Methylosinus sp. H3A: one gene and its partner. The protein of the gene in region 1 binds, or shares a complex with, the protein of each later gene. Links are inferred from orthologs where the notes say so. Each region holds a gene or a part of one and is shown on either strand. Other genes may lie near its edges. The genes, in order: groL and metK.

Evidence for each region.
Region 2: the proteins of groL (region 1) and metK are in contact, whole or in part, in a cryo-EM structure (PDB 8P4O), measured with the Escherichia coli proteins. The link is inferred for Methylosinus sp. H3A from one-to-one orthologs.

Annotation. Positions count from the first base shown.
Region 1 is NZ_JADNQW010000005.1:2,069,312-2,079,397, forward strand. The notes cover bases 2,979-5,945. They hold groL (chaperonin GroEL), read right to left. Parts: upstream 5,298-5,945; coding sequence 3,660-5,297; downstream 2,979-3,659. Other genes in these bases: IY145_RS12710 (ADYC domain-containing protein), read right to left, coding at 2,979-3,012; IY145_RS12715 (hypothetical protein), read right to left, coding at 3,078-3,542; groES (co-chaperone GroES), read right to left, coding at 5,345-5,632. Outside these bases: IY145_RS12690 (NAD(P)(+) transhydrogenase (Re/Si-specific) subunit beta), read right to left, coding at 1-179; IY145_RS12695 (NAD(P) transhydrogenase subunit alpha), read right to left, coding at 183-632; IY145_RS12700 (Re/Si-specific NAD(P)(+) transhydrogenase subunit alpha), read right to left, coding at 678-1,808; IY145_RS12705 (aa3-type cytochrome c oxidase subunit IV), read right to left, coding at 1,935-2,075; more of IY145_RS12710, read right to left, coding at 2,191-2,978; IY145_RS12730 (group II truncated hemoglobin), read left to right, coding at 5,981-6,400; IY145_RS12735 (hypothetical protein), read left to right, coding at 6,384-6,974; IY145_RS12740 (4Fe4S-binding leucine-rich repeat protein), read right to left, coding at 7,089-7,847; nif-specific transcriptional activator NifA, read right to left, coding at 7,873-9,645; IY145_RS12750 (hypothetical protein), read right to left, coding at 9,771-10,086.
Region 2 is NZ_JADNQW010000005.1:2,824,938-2,834,978, forward strand. Bases 3,151-6,072 are described here. They hold metK (methionine adenosyltransferase), read right to left. Parts: upstream 5,246-6,072; coding sequence 4,055-5,245; downstream 3,151-4,054. Other genes in these bases: IY145_RS16105 (co-chaperone YbbN), read right to left, coding at 3,151-3,236; trmB (tRNA (guanosine(46)-N7)-methyltransferase TrmB), read right to left, coding at 3,300-4,001; IY145_RS16120 (helix-turn-helix domain-containing protein), read right to left, coding at 5,392-5,832; lnt (apolipoprotein N-acyltransferase), read right to left, coding at 5,956-6,072. In the rest of the region: IY145_RS16085 (P-II family nitrogen regulator), read right to left, coding at 1-130; IY145_RS16090 (acyl-CoA thioesterase II), read right to left, coding at 448-1,335; IY145_RS16095 (Trm112 family protein), read right to left, coding at 1,341-1,571; IY145_RS16100 (LON peptidase substrate-binding domain-containing protein), read right to left, coding at 1,628-2,296; more of IY145_RS16105, read right to left, coding at 2,343-3,150; more of lnt, read right to left, coding at 6,073-7,638; IY145_RS16130 (flavodoxin family protein), read left to right, coding at 7,798-8,259; IY145_RS16135 (DUF350 domain-containing protein), read left to right, coding at 8,344-8,751; IY145_RS16140 (hypothetical protein), read left to right, coding at 8,761-9,198; IY145_RS16145 (glutathionylspermidine synthase family protein), read left to right, coding at 9,195-10,041. UniProt on the Escherichia coli protein: Catalyzes the formation of S-adenosylmethionine (AdoMet) from methionine and ATP.

The DNA of each region.
Region 1 (10,086 bases):
ACCAGCGCGCCGAGAGGCGGCAGGCGCAGCAGCAGAGTCGTGCCGATGGCGACGCCCATGCCGATCATGCCGTAGAGATTGCCTCGCCGCGATGTCGCCGGCGAGGAGAGGCCGCGTAGCGCCAGAATGAACAATATGCCGGCGGCGAGATAGAGAAGGACCGCGAGATTGCCGCTCATGGCTCAGCCCTTCTTCTTATACATGGACAGCATTCGCTCGGTGACGAGGAAGCCGCCGAATATGTTGACGCTGACGAGGGCGAGCGCGATGAAGCCGAGCCAGCGCGCGACCGAGGAGCCGCCCGATGTGTCGACGGAAGAGTCGACGCCGACAGAGAGCAGCGCGCCGACGACGATGACGGAAGAGATGGCGTTGGTGACGGACATCAGCGGCGTGTGCAGCGCCGGCGTCACCGACCAGACGACGTAATAGCCGACGAAAACCGCCAGCGCGAAAATCGCGAGGCGGAAGACGACCGGATCGACGCCGCCCGTCAGGCCGTGGGAGGAGGCCGCCGCCGCCACTTGCGCCAGCTGATCGGAATAGGATTGCGCCTGATCGGCCAGCTGCCGCGTCGCTTCGGCTGCGCGGCGGGCCGTTTCGAGCATTTGCTGTGTCGTGTCGGATGCCATGTGCCAACGCCCTTTCTTCGCGCGGCCCTCGCGGGGCCGGCGTGATCAAGCCGCAAATCGCGAATCGATGACGGCGCCGTCGCGGGTGAGGGCCGTCGCCTTCACCAATTCGTCGTTCCAATCGATGGCCAGAGTCTTCGTCTCTTTGGAGATGAGAGTCTCGACGAAGGCGAGCAGGTTTTTTGCGTAGAGGCTGGAGGCCGTCGCCGGCAGGCGGCCGGCGAGATTGACCGCGCCGACGATCTTCACGCCATTGTCGATGATCGTTTCGCCGGGCTTGGTCAGCTCGCAATTGCCGCCACGCTCGGCCGCGAGATCGATGATGACCGAGCCCGCGCGCATGGAGCGCGCCGCCGCCGCCGAAATGAGACGCGGAGCCGGCCGGCCGGGAATCAGCGCCGTGGTGATCACAATGTCTTGCTTGGCGATATGCGCCGCGACCAGCTCCGCCTGCGCGGCTTGGTATTCCGGCGACATTTCCTTGGCGTAGCCGCCGGAAGTCTCTGCCTGGCGGAATTCGTCATTCTCGACCGCGATGAATTTCGCGCCGAGCGATTCCACCTGCTCCTTGGTGGCGGGCCGGACATCGGTCGCCGAGCCGATGCCGCCGAGCCGGCGCGCCGTGGCGATCGCCTGCAGGCCGGCGACGCCGACGCCCATGATGAAAATTTTGGCGGCCGGGACCGTGCCCGCCGCGGTCATCATCATTGGGATGGCGCGGCTATATTCGGCGGCGGCGTCGATGACGGCGCGATAGCCGGCGATATTCGCCTGGGAGGATAGAACATCCATGACCTGCGCGCGGGTGATGCGCGGCATGAATTCCATGGCGAAGAGCGTCGCGCCGGTTTGCGCGAGCGCGGCCAGCTCTTTCTCATGTCCGAAAGGATCGGCGATGGCGACGACGGCGGCGCCGCGCGCTATGCCGGACAGCTCGCCCGGCGCCGGTCGGCGCACGCGCAGCACCACTTCGGCATTGTCGGAGGCGGCCGCTGCGCTCGGCGCGATCGCCGCGCCGGTGGCGGCGTAATCGGCGTCGGAAAAGCCGGATATGGCTCCGGCCCCCGACTGGATCACGACTTCCGCGCCGAGGCTTTTGAACTTCTTGACAGTTTCCGGCGTCGCGGCGACGCGCGTCTCATTCTTGTCAGTCTCGGATTGAACAGCAATGCGCATTGACGAAACTCCGTTGGGAGGAGATTCGGTTCCCCGCGGCCGGATGGCCGCGCGGTTCGCATTCGGTCAGAAACTGTAGAGAAAAACCGGTCGATCAGCGCGCCGATCGATCAGCGCGCCGAGCTGTCAGCGTGCGAGGAAGAAATACATAAGCAGCAGGCTGACGACTGAGGCGGCGGTTCCCACTTTCAACATCGTCAGAAAGCCGTGATAGGTGGCGAGGTGCTCCGCCATATCGCTCGAAGTCTCGTGATGATGGTCGGCCATGCCTCTCCCCTTCGTGTTCTCGCGTTGCGGCTCCGCCCGTCGAGGGGCGAAGCTGAATAATGCTAGACGAGGCGGCGCGATCCTGCAATGTCGCAATTGTCGCGCCCGCTACGTCTCAGGGCGGAGAGCGGACGAAAAGGACGGCGCCATTGGCGCGCGCGAATTCCTCTGTGCATATGTCTCCGGTGCGGCCTTTCAGGCGCGGCGTTTGCGCCTCGAGCGCCTCGAGGCTCGTATTCTCCTTGACGCGGACATGGCGAACGCAGACGGCGCCAGCGGGCGAGAAGCCGGCCTCGAAATCATGCCCAGGATCATTGCCGGGCGTCTGCACGCCGAGAAAATCATAAAGGTCGATCGGCTGGCCGTTGCGCGTCGTGCCCTTGCCGTCGCCGGAATAATCGGCGCGCACCAGCCGGACGCAGGCGTTGTAGACGTCGCGCATGGAGGTTCCATCCTCGCGCTTCTCCCAGGGGCGATAGCCGAAGCGCACGCACTTTCCCTGAGCCCCGCCTGTGCAGGTGAGCTCGAAGACGCCGGGCTCGGCGGCGCCTATGGTCCCGTCGCCCTTGGCGCGGCCGGGAATGGGAAAGCCCTGGCGGCGCCCGTCCGGGCCGGGATCGCAGAGATTCTTCCATTCGCCGTCCGGTCCCTGGAAGGAGAGGCTGTGCAGCATGACCGCCTCCGACGGCGGGACGGCCCGCTGGAGGTCGCCGGGATCACGTTCGACGGCGTCGATGCGAATCTTCATCGCTCCGGCGCCTTTGGCGACAGTGAGCGTCGCGCCGACGAGATCGGGCGAATGGAGCACCCGCCCGTCGGAGAGCCGCGCCTCGAACTGCGTTCCCTGCACGTCCAGAAGCTCGAGCTCCGCAGCCGCAAGGGGGGACGTCGCCGCCACGAAGGCGACCGATAGCGCGGCGAAGAGTCTGTTCTGCATGATGCGACGCTTTCGAAGAGCCGCAGGAAAGCCGGCGCGGACCGGCCCTCCTGCGCCTGTAAAGATTACTTGTCGGTCTGCGCGGGAGCCGGCAATTCGATCGCGATGACGCGCAATCCGTCATTGGAGAGCGGGCTGGTGGCCACGCCATTGAATTTCACGCCATTGTCGACCAGAGCGTTCTGGGTCAGAGCGTTCTGCACGAGCGAATTCTCCACCAGGGCGTTCGACGTCAGCGCATTGGCCGTGAGCGCGTTCACATGCAATCCGTTGGCGGTGAGCGCATTTTCGGTCAACGCATTCGAGGTGAGGGCGTTGAGGTGCAGGCCGTTCGTCGAGAAGCCATTCAGAGAAACGCCATTGGGCGAGATCACGGCGGAGGCGGAGCCGCTGGCGGCGACGACGAGGCCGAGTGCGAAAATCGAGCGCTTGAACATTTTCGTGAGACCCTTGTGAGCGAGGGCGGCGATATGTCGCCGCTTTCTGTGCCGCCCGATCTCGACGCCCGGAGGCGCTTCGATCGGGAACATCTCTCTTTTCGGGCGTTTCGGCGCGCTTGGCCGTGCGGCGACGCACATGCTCGTGGACGCGACAAAAAAGGCCCCGGATTGCTCCGGGGCCTTCTTCGACTGGTCGGGGATGGAAAATCAGAAATCCATGCCGCCCATGCCGCCGCCGGGCGGCAGAGCCGGACCGCTGTCCTTCTTCGGCTGCTCGGTGATCGTCGCCTCGGTGGTGACGATGAGGCCGGCGATCGAGGACGCGTCCTGCAGCGCCGTGCGCACGACCTTGGTCGGGTCGATGATGCCGAGCTTCACCAGATCGCCATATTCGCCGGTCTGGGCGTCATAGCCGTAATTATAGTCCGTGGACTCGAGCAGCTTGCCGACCACGACCGCGCCGTCTCCGCCGGCGTTGTCGACGATCTGACGGGCCGGAGCCTGGATCGCCTTGCGGACGATCGCGACGCCGGTCTGCTGGTCGGAATTGGCGACCTTGACATCGGCGAGAGCGGCGATAGCGCGCAGCAGCGCGACGCCGCCGCCGGGCGAAATGCCTTCCTGCACCGCGGCGCGGGTGGCGTTCAGCGCGTCGTCGACGCGGTCCTTCTTCTCCTTGACCTCGACCTCGGTCGCGCCGCCGACGCGGATCACCGCGACGCCGCCCGCGAGCTTGGCGAGACGCTCCTGCATCTTCTCGCGGTCATAGTCCGAGGTGGTCTCCTCGACCTGCGCCTTGATCTGGGCGACGCGGGCCTCGATGTCCTTCTTCTCGCCGGCGCCGTCGATGATCGTCGTGTTCTCTTTGTCGATGCGAATGCGCTTGGCCTTGCCGAGCAGGGGCAGCGTGACGCTCTCGAGCTTGATGCCGAGATCCTCGGAGACGACCTGACCGCCCGTCAGAATGGCGATGTCCTCGAGCTGAGCCTTGCGACGATCGCCGAAGCCCGGGGCCTTCACGGCCGCGATCTTCAGGCCGCCGCGCAGCTTGTTGACGACGAGCGTGGCCAGAGCCTCGCCCTCGACGTCCTCGGCGATGATGAGCAGCGGCTTGCCGGTCTGCACAACGGCCTCGAGGATCGGCAGCAGCGGCTGCAGAGTCGACAGCTTCTTCTCGTGGATGAGGATGTAGGGATCCTCGAGCTCCGCGACGAGACGCTCGGCGTTGGTGATGAAGTAAGGCGAGAGATAGCCGCGGTCGAACTGCAGGCCCTCGACGATGACCGTCTCGGAGTCGAGGCTCTTGGCCTCCTCCACCGTGATCACGCCCTCATTGCCGACCTTCTGCACCGCCTTGGCGATCTCCTGGCCGATGTAGCTGTCGCCATTGGCCGAGATGGTGCCGACCTGGGCGATCTCGTCGTTGGAGGTGACCTTCTTGGAGTTCTTCTTCAGATCGGCGACCACCGCCTCGACCGCGAGGTCGATGCCGCGCTTGAGATCCTGCGGGTTGAGGCCGGCCGCGACGGCCTTGGCGCCTTCACGGGCGATGGCGGCGGCGAGGACGGTCGCCGTCGTGGTGCCGTCGCCGGCGGTGTCGTTCTGCTTGGAGGCCACCTCACGAACGAGCTGGGCGCCGAGATTCTCGAATTTGTCGGCGAGCTCGATCTCCTTGGCGACGGTGACGCCGTCCTTGGTGATGCGCGGAGCGCCGAAGCTCTTCTCGATGACGACGTTGCGGCCCTTGGGGCCGAGCGTGACCTTCACCGCATTGGCGAGGATGTCGACGCCGCGCAGAATACGGTCGCGCGCGTCGGAGGAAAAGCGAATGTCCTTGGCTGCCATTGTCGTTCAGCTCCGTTGGAAGAAGGATTGGGCGAGGGTCGGCCGGATCAGGCGATGACGCCCAGAATGTCGCTTTCTTTCATGATGAGGAGATCTTCCCCGTCGATCTTGACCTCGGTGCCGGACCATTTGCCGAACAGCACGCGGTCGCCTTCCTTGACGTCGAGGGCGACGAGCTTGCCGCTCTCGTCGCGGGAGCCGGGGCCGACGGCGATGATCTTGCCCTCGGCGGGCTTCTCTTTCGCGGTGTCGGGAATGATGATGCCGCCTTTGGTCTTGTCTTCGCCTTCGAGGCGCTTGACCACGACCCGGTCGTGGAGGGGACGGAACGCCATGTCGTCTTCCTTGCGTTGCAGAGCCCGGCCGGAGCGCACGGGCGAAAGATTGCGTAAAATGCCTATTAGCACTCAGGGGTGACGAGTGCCAACAGGCTAGCGATGAAATAGGAAGCGGCGCCCCGCCCTGTCAAGGGCGAGCAGCGCCGAATTCGGGCGCCCGAGCCGTAAATGCATAAAATTGTGTCTTGCTCTGCCTTATTATTCTCATGTCGCGGCAGGATTCGGGCGGCGCTTCCATCTGCGCCGATTCCGGCGGCCCATTCCGCGGGGCGTCGTTGCGCAATCGCGTGCAGCGCGCTAGGCCCAGGCGTCGGCATATGAATTGCTAGCTCGCGAGGCATGACAATGGACGCCGTGCAAACGACAAAGACCGCATTCGACGTCATCGGCGGCCAGGAAGCGGTCGATCGCCTCGTCGAGGCGTTCTATCGCAATATGGACGTTCTGCCGCAGGCGCGTGACATTCGCGCGATGCATGCGGTGGATCTCGGCCCCACCAAGGCGGTTCTGAAGCTCTATCTGGCCGAATGGCTGGGCGGACCCAAGAGCTATTCGGAGCAGCGGGGACACCCCCGGCTGCGCATGCGTCACATGGGCTTCGCGATCGGACCCGCCGAGCGCGACGCGTGGATGACCTGCATGACGGGCGCGCTCGAAGAGGTGGTCGATGATGTGAGAGTGCGAGACACATTGAAGCAGAACTTCGCCAAACTGGCGGATTGGCTACGTAACGATCCGGGTAACCAACATGACAAGCATCACTGATACGGCGTTTTCGACTTTGGACCAGCAGAAGCGGCTGCTCAGCCCGGTCCATAAGGGCCCGACCGAAAAGGCGGGGCGTTTTGGTTTCCGCGGCAAGCTGGCGTTGAAATTCGCCCAGCAGTTCGCCGACGAGGCGCGTCCGCCGGAACTGTGCTCCGATCAGGTGATCGCGGTGGCGGACGCCGGCAAACCGACTTTCGACTTCTTCGCGCAGTGGCTTCTCTCCTTCGAGCATCTCGCGAATGTCGCCGAAGTGCTGAAGGGCCTGCTCAGCCCGACCGGCAAATATTTCATCTTCGCCAACAACATCGACTTGCTCAGCAAATATCAGGTCGAGATCGACGGCATTAATTTCTATGTCCTGCCGATCGACGAATCGACGGTCTATAACGAGCTGCTCGAGCTCTTCTACATCGAGAAGAACGATCTGAAGAAGCTGTCGATCGGCGGCAAGATCGACGCCGTCGCCAATGCCGGCATCGCCTTCGATCAGACGTTCGAGAAGATCACCTATGAGCAGGGGCTGGCTGTGATGGGCCCGGTGCGCAATCGCAACGAGAATCGGCCGGTCTGAAGCGGCCCGAAAATCTCGTTTTCGACCACGCAATCCAGGGGCGCTCCGGCTCTGGATTGCTTTTTTTTATAGAGAGCCGGCCGGCAGGGACGGAAGCCATCCGACCATGGCTGGTCAGTCGCTTTCCAGTCGGGTTTGCGCGCAGGCGCGCACCAATTCGTCCTCGTCATCGAGGAAGGAGCGCAGCATCTCGCGTGGGCATCGTTCCGCGATGGTGAAGCGAATGCGCAAATCCTCGTCTTTGCTCATCGCGTCGAGACGATCCTCAGGAAGGCGCTCGGCGACGACGAGCCGCACCAGCGGCTCCGGGTCTTTGACGAGAAGATGCAGCCTATCCAAAGGAATGCGACGCGCCACCCAACGCCGCACTTCCGGATCCTCGTCATGGACGGCGATCGGAAGCAAATCCGGCGAGATTCGGCGGACGACGTGGATGCGGACCAGATAATCCTGGTCGGAATACATTGCGAGCAGCGCCGCGCCCTCGAGCCGATTGGCGATGACGATACGAACCCGCGGCTCTGGATCATGCGCGAGACGGGCGATGCGCGACGCCGGCAGGCGCGAGGCCGCTGTGGCGCGCACCTCGGGCTCTGGATCGTCGAGCAAAGGCGGGAGCCGCAGGACCGAAGCATAGCGCGCCGCGCGCGCGCGCACTTCGAAATAGACGTGATCGAGATAGGCGTCCGCGAGATGCGGATGTCCGCGGAAGAAGAGATCGACGCGTTTGGCTCGCCGGTCGCGCACGCAGGCTGTTCCCTTGCGGCACAGCCCCTCGAGATTGAGCGCCACATGGGAGCATTCCCTGCAGCGGATGGGGCGACCACGCCAGTCCAGCGGATCGTCGCTTATTCTTTCTGGTTCTGCGGCCATTGGCGAGCCGTCTTCTTTCCTCGTATCAGAACTTCTTTACAGGGATATCGTATTTTTGCAACGCATAGCCGATCTGCCGGGGCGTCAAGCCGAGCAGGCGGGCCGCTTTGGCCTTCACCCATCCAGCCTGCTCCATCGCCTCGATGAGCTTGTCGCGATCCGATCGGTGATCGGTCTCGATGACCGTGCAGTTTTCGGCGCCCGGACAGGCTGCGGCGGGTTGCGCGGCGACGACCGGAGCAGGTTCCTCGACCGGCGGCCGAACCACCGGAGGCCGCGCCGGCGGCGGGGGCGGCGGCGGAGCCTTGGAAACGATCGGCAAAGGCGTGAAGCTCGCCGAATGGAGTCCGCCGATCGTCGATTCCCGCGAGCCGTTCCACAGAACCGAGGACAAGCAGCCGTCATTGCGGCAGGAGAAGTCCTTGTCGACGATCCCCTCGTTGCGCGCCAGAGTCGCGGTGCGATAGACGCAGTTCTCGAGCTCGCGAATATTGCCCGGGAAGTTGCATTCGTTGAGCACTTCCATCGCCGAGTCGGACAGGGTCAGATGGACATTCTGCTCGCTGTTGAAGCGCCGCAGGAATTCATTGGCCAGCGGCGCAAGATCGCCTTTGCGCTCGCGCAGGGGCGGCAGAAAAATCGGCACCACGCTGATGCGATAGTAGAGATCGGCGCGGAACTCGCCCTTCTGCACCGCCTCTTCCAGATTGCGGTTAGTGGCGCAGACGAAACGCACGTCGACCTTCATCGTCCGCGTGCCGCCGACGCGCTCGAACTCGCCTTCCTGAAGCACGCGCAGCAGCTTGGCCTGGAAAGCGGGCGTGATGTCGCCGATCTCGTCCAGAAACAGCGTGCCTCCGTCCGCCAGCTCGAACCGCCCTTTGCGTAAGGCGGCCGCGCCGGTGAAGGCTCCGCGCTCATGGCCGAATAATTCGGATTCGAGCACGCTCTCCGGCAGGGCGGCGCAGTTCAGCTTGACGAAAGGCTTGCTCTGCCGCGGCGAGAGATTGTGGATCGCGGCCGCGAACAGCTCCTTGCCGGTGCCGGACTCGCCGCGCAACAGCACGGTCGACTTCGCCTTGGCGACGATGCGAATCTTGTCGACGACAGCGCGTACCGCCGGACTTTCGCCGACGATTCCCTTGATGCCGTCCAGCCTCGCCTCGATATGCGCGGGCCGCTCGCCCTTTTCGAGACGGGCTTTCTCCTGCATCAGCCGATCGCGATCGCGACCGATCAGCTTATGGAGGCGCAGAGTCTGCCCCACCAGATTGGCGATCATTGTCAGGAATCGGACATCATGATCGAAGCGAACCGAGGATCGGTCGCTATAAACGCGATCGACCGTCAAAGTGCCGACGACCGCGTCACCTTCCTTGATCGGCACGCCGATCAGCGAGAAAGGCTGACCATCGGTCGGACCCCATTCGGAGAGATCGGTTCCCTCGAACAAAGGAGAGGCGGCGACGTTCTCGACCACCAGCGGCATTTTCGTGGCCACGATCTGGCCGACCGCCCGCTCCGGGAGATGTTCGAAGAATTTTTTGGCGTTCACCTCGCTCCAACCAGAGCCGACGACCACTTCCGGGTCGCCATGCGTGTCGAGCAGAGCGATGAGGCCGTGCCGCATGTCGAGAAAGCTCGACAGAAGCGCCAACACCCCCGCCAGCGTCTTTTCGAGCCGGTTGGGCGACGCCAACAGCTTCGAGATTTCGTAGATTCCGACGAGAGCAGATTCGCTCGGGTCGAACGCGCGAGCCTGAGCCGTGTTCATGCTGCTTCCAGCTTCGTATCCCATAGACGTGCCTGACGTTCCGCGGGAATCGATAGTTCACCCTGGAATGTTTAGCAACTAACGTGCCGTTACCGTGACAAATTCTACATGCCGATGGCCGCGGGGCGCCCGCGCGCGCGCCGATCCCGTCAGGCAACGCCTTGCGCGAGCTCATAGATCACTGTCCAGCCGACATATCCGCAGGGATCCAAAATCTCCAAAATCCCAAGATTCTGCATCGCCTCTGCTTTATTGCCGCGTTTGAGCTGAATGAAGCTCAGCGCCTTCAAAGTGTACAATGCGAAGCGTTCAGCCGAGCCCGGCGCCGTTTCTTTCGGCGGCCAGAGCCGTGGATCGAGCGACCAGCCGGCCTGGCGGGTCGCCTCGGCGAGCCCCTGATTGGCGACCGCCCAAGCGACCTCCAAGTTTCCCATATAAGTATGAATCTTATAAAGGCAGTAATAG
Region 2 (10,041 bases), 760 kb from region 1 along the record:
CGGTGTGGCCCTTCTGACGCCCGTATCCCTTGACTTCCGTCACGGTGAGACCGTGGACGCCGATGTTCGTCAGCGCGTCACGGACCTCATCGAGCTTGAAGGGCTTGATGATCGCTGTCACGATTTTCATCTGCCTATCCTGTTGTTCTGGACCTTCATGGCTGTGACGGCTCGCCCTGCGAGACGGCGCCCAATGTGGCGAGGGCCATGATGAGCACCGTTGTGCTCAGGCCGCGAGCTTTCAAATGCCGTGCCAGCCACCGCGCGGTTTCGCGGGGCGACACGAAACAGAAAAGAACTGCAAATCAAATCAATTCCGTGGCGAAGAGCCGCAGGAGGCGGGCAGTGCGCAGGACAAGGGTTTTCCGCCCGGCGCCGTCGCAGGGGCTCAGCAGGCGGACGCGAGAGAAGGCGCCTGGAAAAAGGCGGCAGGCGCCTATTAAATAATCAGCGGTCTGCTCGAGTTTCGATTGAGAGATCGCGGATCAGTCCCTCCTGCGCCACCGAGGCGATGAGACGTCCATCCTTGGAGAAGATCATTCCGCGCGTGAGCGTCCGCGCGCCGGCGGCGGTGGGGCTGTCCTGGGCGTAGAGCATCCATTCGTCGATGCGGAACGGCCGATGGAGCCACAAGGCGTGGTCGAGGCTCGCGACCTGCAAGCGATCGTCGAAGATCGAGCGTCCATGCGCGATGAGCGCAGTGTTCAGCAGCGTCATATCCGAGAGATAGGCGAGCACGGATTGGTGCGTCGCCAGATCGTCGCCGATGCGGTCGACCAGTCGAAACCAGATGAACTGCTTCGCGTCCGCCTTCGCAGTGTTCGAAAAATAGGCGTGTGGATCGACGACGCGTATATCCACCGCCGGAGATCCGGCGATGCATTCGGTGGCGCCCGGCGGCAGGAATTCGGCGAAGCGCTCGGCCAGCGCATTCTTCGTCGGCAGGCTCTCGGGAGGGGGGGCCTGCGGCGCCGGGAACGCATGCTCGAGGCCGGGCTCGTCGATCTGGAACGACGCCTCCATGGAGAAAATCGTCCGCCCGCGCTGGCGGGCCACGCAGCGCCGGGTCGTGAAGCTCCTGCCGTCGCGCAGACGTTCGACCGCAAAATCGATCGGCGCGTGCGGATCGCCGGGCAGGATGAAATAGGCGTGCAGCGAATGGGCCGGCCGCTCGGGCGGGACCGTCCGCTGCGCGGCGACCAGCGCCTGTCCCACGACCTGCCCGCCATAGACGCGCGGGCTGCGGGACCGGCTGTAGCCGCGGAAGACGTCCTCGCCGAGGGGCTCGAGGTCGAGCAGCGCGAGCAGCTCATGCGTGGGGTGGGGGGCGTCCATGCGGATCAGTCGACCGGCCGCGCCTCCTCCGGCAGCATGATGGGAATGCCGTCGCGGATCGGATAGGCGAGCCGCGCGGAGCGGGAGATCAGCTCCTGCCGCTCGGCGTCATATTCCAGCGTCGATTTGGTGAGCGGGCAGACCAAAATCTCCAAAAGGCGCGGATCGACCTTCGTCGCTTTGGATGCGGAAGCGTCCTCGCCTTCGCTCGCGGGCTTCTCGGATTTGTCGCTCATCGTGGCGCCTTTCTGCAAGTCAGAAGCGGTATATGCCGCAGCGGCGGAAATAATCTCTAATGAAATTGCGGCGGATCGTCGCTGTTCTGCGCCAGATCGAGCTCGGCCAGCGCGACGAGAATCTCGGCGCGCGAGCGCAGGTCGACCGCCTCGAGCAGCGCTTGCTTCTCATTGGCGCCGAAGGGGCTCATCATCGCGAGCGCATTCACCAGCGCCTCGTTGGGGGCGGCGTCTATGCTGGTCCAATCGACGTCGAGCTGCGAGCCGTCGGCGAATTCGCGCAGCATGCGGATCATCCCCGTGCGATCGACGTCGGCCTCGCCGGCGCCGGGCTCGAGATCGATCAGGAAATCGTCATAGCTGACCCGGCAGGTCCGATAGGCCAGCGTCGCCGGCAGCTCTTCCTCTATGCGGAAGCGCGCGATCCCGGTGAGGGAAATGAGATAGCGGCCGTCGCCGGTCTCGGAGAATCGCGTGATGCGTCCGGCGCAGCCGATACGGTGCAGGATCGGGGTCTGCTCGCGCTCGTCCTGACCCGGCAGAGGCTGGATCATGCCGATGACGCGCTGCGAGGCGATGGCGTCGTCGACCATCGCCAGATAGCGCGGCTCGAATATGTTGAGCGGCAGCTCGCCGCGCGGCAGCAGCAGCGCGCGGGTCAGCGGAAACACCGGAACGACGTCCGGCAATGCGTTCGCATCTTTATAGGGTTGATTGACGCTCATGTCGGTCAGCGGCGATCGCCGCCACTCCTCGAGAAACTCGCTCGGATCAGGAGAACAGCAGCGACGACAGGCGCCGCCGCGCGCCTATGGTCGCTTGGTCGAGCGGCCCCCAGGCGTCGAAGAACTGGATGAGTTGCTTCCGCGCCCCGTCGTCGCTCCAACTACGGTCCTTTCGGATGATGTCAAGGAGCGCGGTGGCGGCCTCGTCGCGCTTGCCCTTGGCGTTGAGCGCGAGGGCGAGATCGAAGCGCGCCTGCAGATCGTCCGGATCGAAGCCGACGCGCTTTTGGAGCTCGTCGATCTCGCCGAGATCGGAGGCGGCGAGCGCATTCTCGAGCGACGCCGCCGCTGCGGCGACGAGCGGGTCCGCGCGCGTTGGGGCGGGCAGGCCGTCGAGCAGTGCCTGCGCGTCTGCGAGACGGTCTTGCTCCACATAGAGGCGGGTGAGTTCGGCCGCCGCTTTGGCGAAGGGCGGGGTCTCTCCGACGAGCTCGAGCAGGATCGCCTCGGCGGCCTCCAGCTGGCCCTCGCCGATCAGCGCCTCGGCGGTGAGAAAAGCGTCGGTTCCCTCGTCCTCGAGCGGGCCGGCGAGCCGCTCGATAAAGCCGCGCAGCTGCTTCTCCGGCAGCGCGCCGACGAAGCCGTCAGCCGGCCGGCCGCGCTGGAAGGCGACCACGGCGGGAATGGATTTCACGCCGAGCTGGCCGGCGATCTCCGGATGCTCGTCGATATTCATCTTGACGAGCTTCACCCGTCCGTCGGCGGCTTTCACCGCCCGCTCCAGGGCAGGCGCGAGCTGCTTGCAGGGCTCGCACCAGGGCGCCCAGAAATCGACGAGCACGGGCTGGCGCAGCGACGCCTCCAGAACGTCGGCGCGAAATGTCGCCGTCGTCGTCTCGGTCGCCCGGGTGTCGTCTTGCGCCGTCAGTTCCGCCGCCATCGCACCGTCTCCCGCACGCTCTCCCGCTGGGCGTCACTCGCCCGCCAGCCGTCGCTCGCGTCCTCAACGCCTCACGAAAGTCAGATAGACCGGTTTGCGTCCGGCCGCCATCGCTTTCGCCTCGTATTTCGTCTGCGTCCAACCCTCCCAGGGCGTGAGCCAGTCCGCCGACGTCGCCGCGGTCCATGCAAAATCCGTGGCGTCCCGGACGCGCGCCAGCGCCCAGCCGGCATAATCGTCGATGTCTGTCGCAAAACGCAATTGCGCGCCCGGCGTCATCACCCGCGCGAGCGCGTCCAATGTCTCCTTCGCGACGAAACGCCGCTTGCGGTGGCGGCGCTTGGGCCATGGGTCCGGGTAGAAGAGGAAGGTCCGGCCGAGGCTCGCTCGCGGCAGCCAGCCGATGACCTCGGCCGCGTCGCCCTGATGGAGGCGGATATTGGCGAGGCCCAGCGCGTCGATTCTGGCGAGGAGCTTGGCCATTCCATTCACGAAGGGCTCGCAGCCGATGAAGCCGACATCGGGGCGCGCCGCCGCGGCCGCGACGAGATGCTCGCCGCCGCCGAAGCCGATCTCGAGAAAAACGTGCTGGACGGGGGCCGAAAATAGGCTCGCCGCCGAAGGGCAGGGCGCCGAGAGGTCCAGCGTCAGCTTCGGCAAGAGATCCTGAAGCAGACGCGCCTGGCCGGCGCGCAGGGCCTTGCCCTTGCTGCGCCCGTAGAGGCGGCGCGCCACAAGGGGCGCGCCGCTGTCGGTCTCATTCATGGCGCCGTCGTCTTCGCCGATTGCGCTCATCGGGACTTGGCCGATTACACTCGTCAGGAGAAGTGCGCCTTCAGCGCCTCGGCGAGGTCGGTGCGCTCCCAGGAGAATCCGCCTTCCTCGTCCGGCGTGCGGCCGAAATGGCCATAGGCCGAGGTGCGGGCGTAGATCGGCTTGTTGAGCTGCAGATGCTCGCGAATACCGCGCGGCGACAAGCGCAGAATCTGCGGCAGCACCGCCTCGACCTTGTCCTCGGGCACTTGGCCGGTGCCGTGCAGATCGACATAGATCGACAGCGGCTCGGCGACGCCGATGGCGTAGGAGAGCTGCAGCGTCGCGCGGTCGGCGAGGCCGGCCGCCACGATGTTCTTGGCCAGATAGCGGGCGGCGTAGGCGGCCGAGCGGTCCACCTTGGTCGGATCCTTGCCGGAGAAGGCGCCGCCGCCGTGGGGAGCCGCTCCGCCATAGGTGTCCACAATGATCTTGCGGCCGGTGAGGCCGGCGTCGCCGTCCGGGCCGCCAATGTGGAACTTGCCGGTCGGATTGACGTGCCACACCGTCTCCTTCGTCACAAAGCCCGCGGGCAGCGCTTCGAGGATATAGGGCTCGACGATGGCGCGAATGTCCTGCGGCGTGAGATTCTCGTCGGTGTGCTGGTGCGAGAGCACGATCTGCGTGGCCTCGACCGGCTTGCCGTTCTCGTAGCGCAGAGTGACCTGGCTCTTGGCGTCGGGGCCGAGGCCTTTCTCCTTGCCGCTGTGGCGGGCGTGGGCGAGCTTCTCGAGGATTTTATGCGCGTAATAAATGGGGGCCGGCAGCAGGTCGGGCGTCTCGCGCACCGCATAGCCGAACATGATGCCTTGATCGCCCGCGCCTTCGTCCTTATTGCCGGCGGCGTCGACGCCCTGGGCGATATCGGCCGATTGCGCGTGCAGCAGCACTTCGACATCGGCGTTCTGCCAATGGAAGCCGGCCTGCTCATAGCCGATGGATTTGATCGCCTTGCGGGCGACGTCGACGATCTGCTCCTTGGGGATGGCGGGGCCGCGCACCTCGCCGGCGATCACGACGCGATTGGTGGTGGCGAGCGTCTCGGCGGCCACGCGGATCTGATAGGGGTCGACGCCGAATTTGGCGCCCTCGCGAAAAAACAAATCGACGATTTCATCGGAAATACGGTCGCATACCTTGTCGGGATGGCCTTCCGAAACCGACTCGCTGGTGAAAAGATAGTTCTGTCGTGTCACATTCGATCTCCGTCCAATCGCCGACCCGCCGCTTACTGGCGGACAGACCCTTCCACTCGTCTAAATCAAGACAGGGGTCGTTCGTTTCGTCAAGCCGTCTGCGGCAAAATGTTCTTTATAGAGAACTCTGATCGTCGAGACGCCGCCTATTTGGCGACCGGATCGGCGGCGACCGGCTCCTTGGCGGCTTCGTCCTGATCGGCGAGCGTCGAGATCAGGTCGATCACGCGTTTGCGTACCTTGGGATCCTTGATGCGGGCGAAGGCGCGGTTGAGATGGAGGCCCTCCGCCGTCGAGAGGAAATCGACGACATATTGCGAGGACGATTCCTCGGCGAAGCCGTCTCCGGCGGGCTGGGTGGACGGCGCGCCTTCGAAGAAGAAGGAGGGCGGCACGTTCAGCGACTTCGAAATCTGTTGCAGCCGGCTCGCGCCGATGCGGTTTGTGCCTTTTTCGTATTTCTGCACTTGCTGGAATGTCAGGCCCAGCGCCTCCCCGAGCTTCTCTTGGCTCATTTTCATCAGAATGCGCTGCATGCGCACGCGACTTCCGACGTGCCGGTCGATCGGATCGGGCGCCTTTTTCACTGCGACTGGTTCCTTTTGCTCATGACTGTCCGGCCTTTTGTCGAAGGGGCTGATCTTAAGCGGAGTTTCGCCGAGCCAAGGGCTGGCGCGGACGCATTGGCCGCGATTTCGAGGGGTGTTTCATTAAGCACCGGCTCGGAACGCAGTCAAACCTGCGAGGCCGCGAAAGCGTCCGAACAGGGCGAAAATTATTGTGAAGAACCAAAGCGTTGAAGTCCAGCGAAAAGGATGGGCCGCGAAAGGCGGCGCCTCCGCGGCTCGCGGCAGGCGCGCGTCGATGACTCCGTCGACGCCGAGCGGCAGGCGCTCGAGAACGCGCCCATAGGGGTCGACGACCGCGGAAATCCCCGTGTTGGCGACGCGCGCCAAGGGCAGGCCTTCTTCGATGCTTCGCAGTCGCGCCTGCGCGAAATGTTGATAGGGGCCGCTCGTCGCGCCGAACCAGCCGTCATTGGTCACATTGAGCAGCCATTGCGGCCGCTCGCCGCCGGCCGCGACCGTCTCGCCCGGAAAGATCGCCTCATAGCAGACCAGCGGCGCGGCGAGCGGCAGGCCGGGCGCGGCGAACCGCCGCGGGCCGGTCCCCTCGTCCCAGATTCCGGGGACGAGCTGCGTGACGCCGAGCGGCGCGAGCAGTTTCGAAAGCGGCAGATATTCGCCGAACGGCACGAGATGGATCTTGTCATAGGCGGCGACGATGCGGCCGCCTTGCACGGCCAGGACCGAATTGAAGATTTTCGTGCGGCGCCTGCCGTTCTCGCGGCGCCCGTCTTCTTCGGCGCGTGCGGCGCCGGTGACGAGAACCGCGCCGCGCATGGTCGCGGCGATTCGCGCCAGCGCGTCCGGATCGCGCGAGAGAATGAAGGGGAAAGCCGATTCCGGCCAGATCAGATGGGTCGCGTCGGCGACGCCGGAGCGGCCGGGCGCGACGGCGCGGTCGGACAGCTCGAGATAGCGGCTCAGGATCGCCGGGCCGTTCTCGGGCTTGAATTTGGCGTCCTGCGGAAGGTTCGGCTGCATCAGCCGCAATTTCACGTCCTCGACATATTCCGTTTTGCCCGACGCGAGCCGCAGCGCGCCATAGCCCGCCATCGCGATGGCGAGGACGAGCGCGGCGACGACGGCCGGGGTGAGGCGTCGCCGGCCGTCGGCGAGCGTCGCCGGCGCGGCGAACACGATCACCGCGAGAATATCGAGCCCATGCAGGCCGACGAGCGCCGCCGTCTGATCGAGGAAGGGGATGGCGGCGAGCGCCATGCCGAAATCATTCCAGGGGAAGCCGGTGAAGATATGGCCGCGCAGAAACTCCGAGGCGCCGAGGCCGGCCGCGAGCGCGAAGACGCGCGCCGAGCCGCCCGACCACAGCGCCCGCGCCAGCGCGAAGCCCAGCGCCGGAAAAAGGGCGAGGACCGCCGGCGCGCCGATGACGGCGAGCGGCAGCGCCCAGGCGAATTGGTCGGGCTCGACCAGCATGGCGGCGCCGAGCCACCAGAGCCCGGCGAGAAAATAACCGAAGCCGAGCCACCAGCCGGCGCCCGCCGCGCGGCGGACCGAGGCGGCGAGATAAGAGAAGCCGCTCTCGCCGCTGGCGGCCGCGGAGCCGTCGAGGAGCCAGACCGCGACGCACAGGGTCACGAACATGGCCGGCGCGAAATCGACCGGGGCCAGCGCCAGCGCGCCCACCGCGCCGGCGGCGAAGGCGATGGCGCGGCGCGTCCAGCCTTCGGCGAGGATGATGCGTTGTGGAAGTGTGGGGCCTGTCCTCGAGCCGTCGGAGAAGGTCTGGGTGAGGAATTGCTGCGCCATGGGCATCCGTTCGATTCGAAGTGGCGCGAGGACTCTAGCCCGTCCGACGGCTACGCCCTAGAGGGTCGCACGAGCGGAAAAAGGCGCTATCATCTTCGCGGAGGCCGCGCTGTGCGGCGGCGCACAAGCCGTGGCGGTCAAAGGAGAATTCTTCGCCCCATGGCCGGTAAGCGTCTGCTCCTCCTCGCCCATGCGCCGTCTCCCAACACGGAGCGACTGCGCGACGCGGTTCTCGCCGGCGCGCGCGAGATCGCCGGCGTCGCGGTCGTTTCCCGCGCGCCGCTCGCCGCGACGCCGGAGGATGTGCTGGCGGCCGATGCGCTCATTCTCGGGACGCCGGAAAATCTCGGCTATATGAGCGGCGCGCTGAAGGATTTCTTCGACCGCTGCTATCATCCCTGCCTCGAGCGCACGCAGGGGCGTCCCTATGCGCTCTACATCCGCGCCGGCAATGACGGCGCCGGCGCCAGGCGCAGCGTCGAGAGCGTGGCGACGGGCTTGCGCTGGCGCGCCGTGCAGGAGCCGCTGATCTTTCGCGGGGAATGGCGCGAGGAGTTCGAGCGCGCTTGCCATGAGCTCGGAATGGCCATGGCCGCAGGGCTGGAGGCGGGGGTGTTTTGACGGCGCGCACGCCCAGGCCTGCGGCTTTCCTTCCTACGGTGCCCCTGCTAACCTCTCCGCTCGATATTTTCGAGAGGACCGACTTTGCCCGCAGACCTCGTCACCGGCCTTCTGTCCTTTGCGGCCTATTTCCTCGGGGGTATCGCTTATTGCGCCGCATTCTGCGTCGTCTACACGCGGCTCACGCCGCATTGCGAATTCGATCTCATCGTCGATGAGCACAACGCCTCCGCGGCCATCGCCTTCGGAGGGAGCCTCATCGGCTTCGCCATCGCGCTCGCTGGCGCGGTGCATAATACGCAATCGGGGCTCGAGTTCATCATCTGGGGCTTCGTCGCCTTCGCCACGCAGATCATCGCCTATCTTCTCGCGCGGCTCGCGCATCCAGGGCTCTCGCAGGCGATCGAGCAGAACGCCATCGCCGCGGCGGTCTGGCTCGGCGCCGTCTCCATCTCCGCCGGCGTGCTCAGCGCCGCCTGCATGAGCCCCTGAGGCGGCGCCATGGCGGAGCACCCCCGGGCCGAGCAACCCCGCAAGGAATTCGGACGCCGCGGCCAGGCCCCGCCCGTCGTCACCAATGCGCCGAAGGGGCTTCTCGGCGGCGCGGGCGCGCCTTCCGCAGGCCGTAAGCGTTCGATCGTCATCGCGCTGATCGCCGCCGGCTCGCTATCGATCGGAACCTATGCGGCGATCGAAAATGCGCGTCGGCGCGATTGCGCCAAGGAAGGCGACTGGGAGCGGCAGGAGGAATGCCGCCAATCGCGCAGTGGCGGCGGTCACGGCGGCGGGTCTTCGAGCAGCTCCTCGCACGGCTCGTCATCCAGCGGCTCGTCGTCCTTCTCGTCCTCGTCGAATTCGAGCGGCGGCGGCGTCTCCGGCCATGCGGTTTCCTTCGGCGGTTTCGGCGGCGCCGGCTCGGGTCATGGCGGCGGATCGTGAGGCGCGAGCTTTCGCCGCCGCGGCCGGACTTCGCCGAAGAGGCGAAAAGAATCGGCTTTCAATTCGCGCAAGCGGACGGCGAGCCCTATTGGGACGAGAGCGCGCGGTATGTTTTTTCGATGCGCGAGATCGAGGATCGTCTCGAGACGGCGACGGCCGATCTCGCCGCGCTCTGCGAGGAGGTGATCGCGGGCATCGTGACCGACGAGCAGGCGCTCGAGCGTCTGCGCATTCCGCGTCACGCATGGGCGCTCATCGCCGAGAGCCATGCGCGGCGCGATCCCTCGCTCTACGGACGCTTCGATTTTTCCTATGATGGAGAGGGGCCGCCCAAGCTTCTCGAATATAACGCCGACACGCCGACGAGCCTGTTCGAATCCTCCGCCGTGCAATGGTTCTGGCTCGAGCAGATGATCGAGCGCGGCCATTTGCCGAAGGGCGCGGATCAGTTCAATTCGCTGCATGATCGGCTGATCGCGCGATGGCGAGAGATCGCCGATGGCGGTCCCGTGCATTTCGCCTGCATGACGGCGAGCGTCGAGGATCGCGGCAATGTCGCCTATCTCGCCGATTGCGCGACGCAGGCCGGCTCGTGGACGGCGCGCATCGATATGCGCGACATCGGCCTTTCCGGCGAGATGTTCGTCGATCGTCTGGGGCGACGCGTCGAGCGACTGTTCAAGCTCTATCCCTGGGAGTGGATGTTCGCCGATTCTTTCGGCAAGTCCGCGGCGATGGGCGCGACGCGCTTCGTCGAGCCGCCATGGAAGGCGGTCGCTTCCAACAAAGGCTTTCTCGCTTTTCTGTGGGAGGCGGCGCCAGGCCATCCCAATCTTCTGCCCT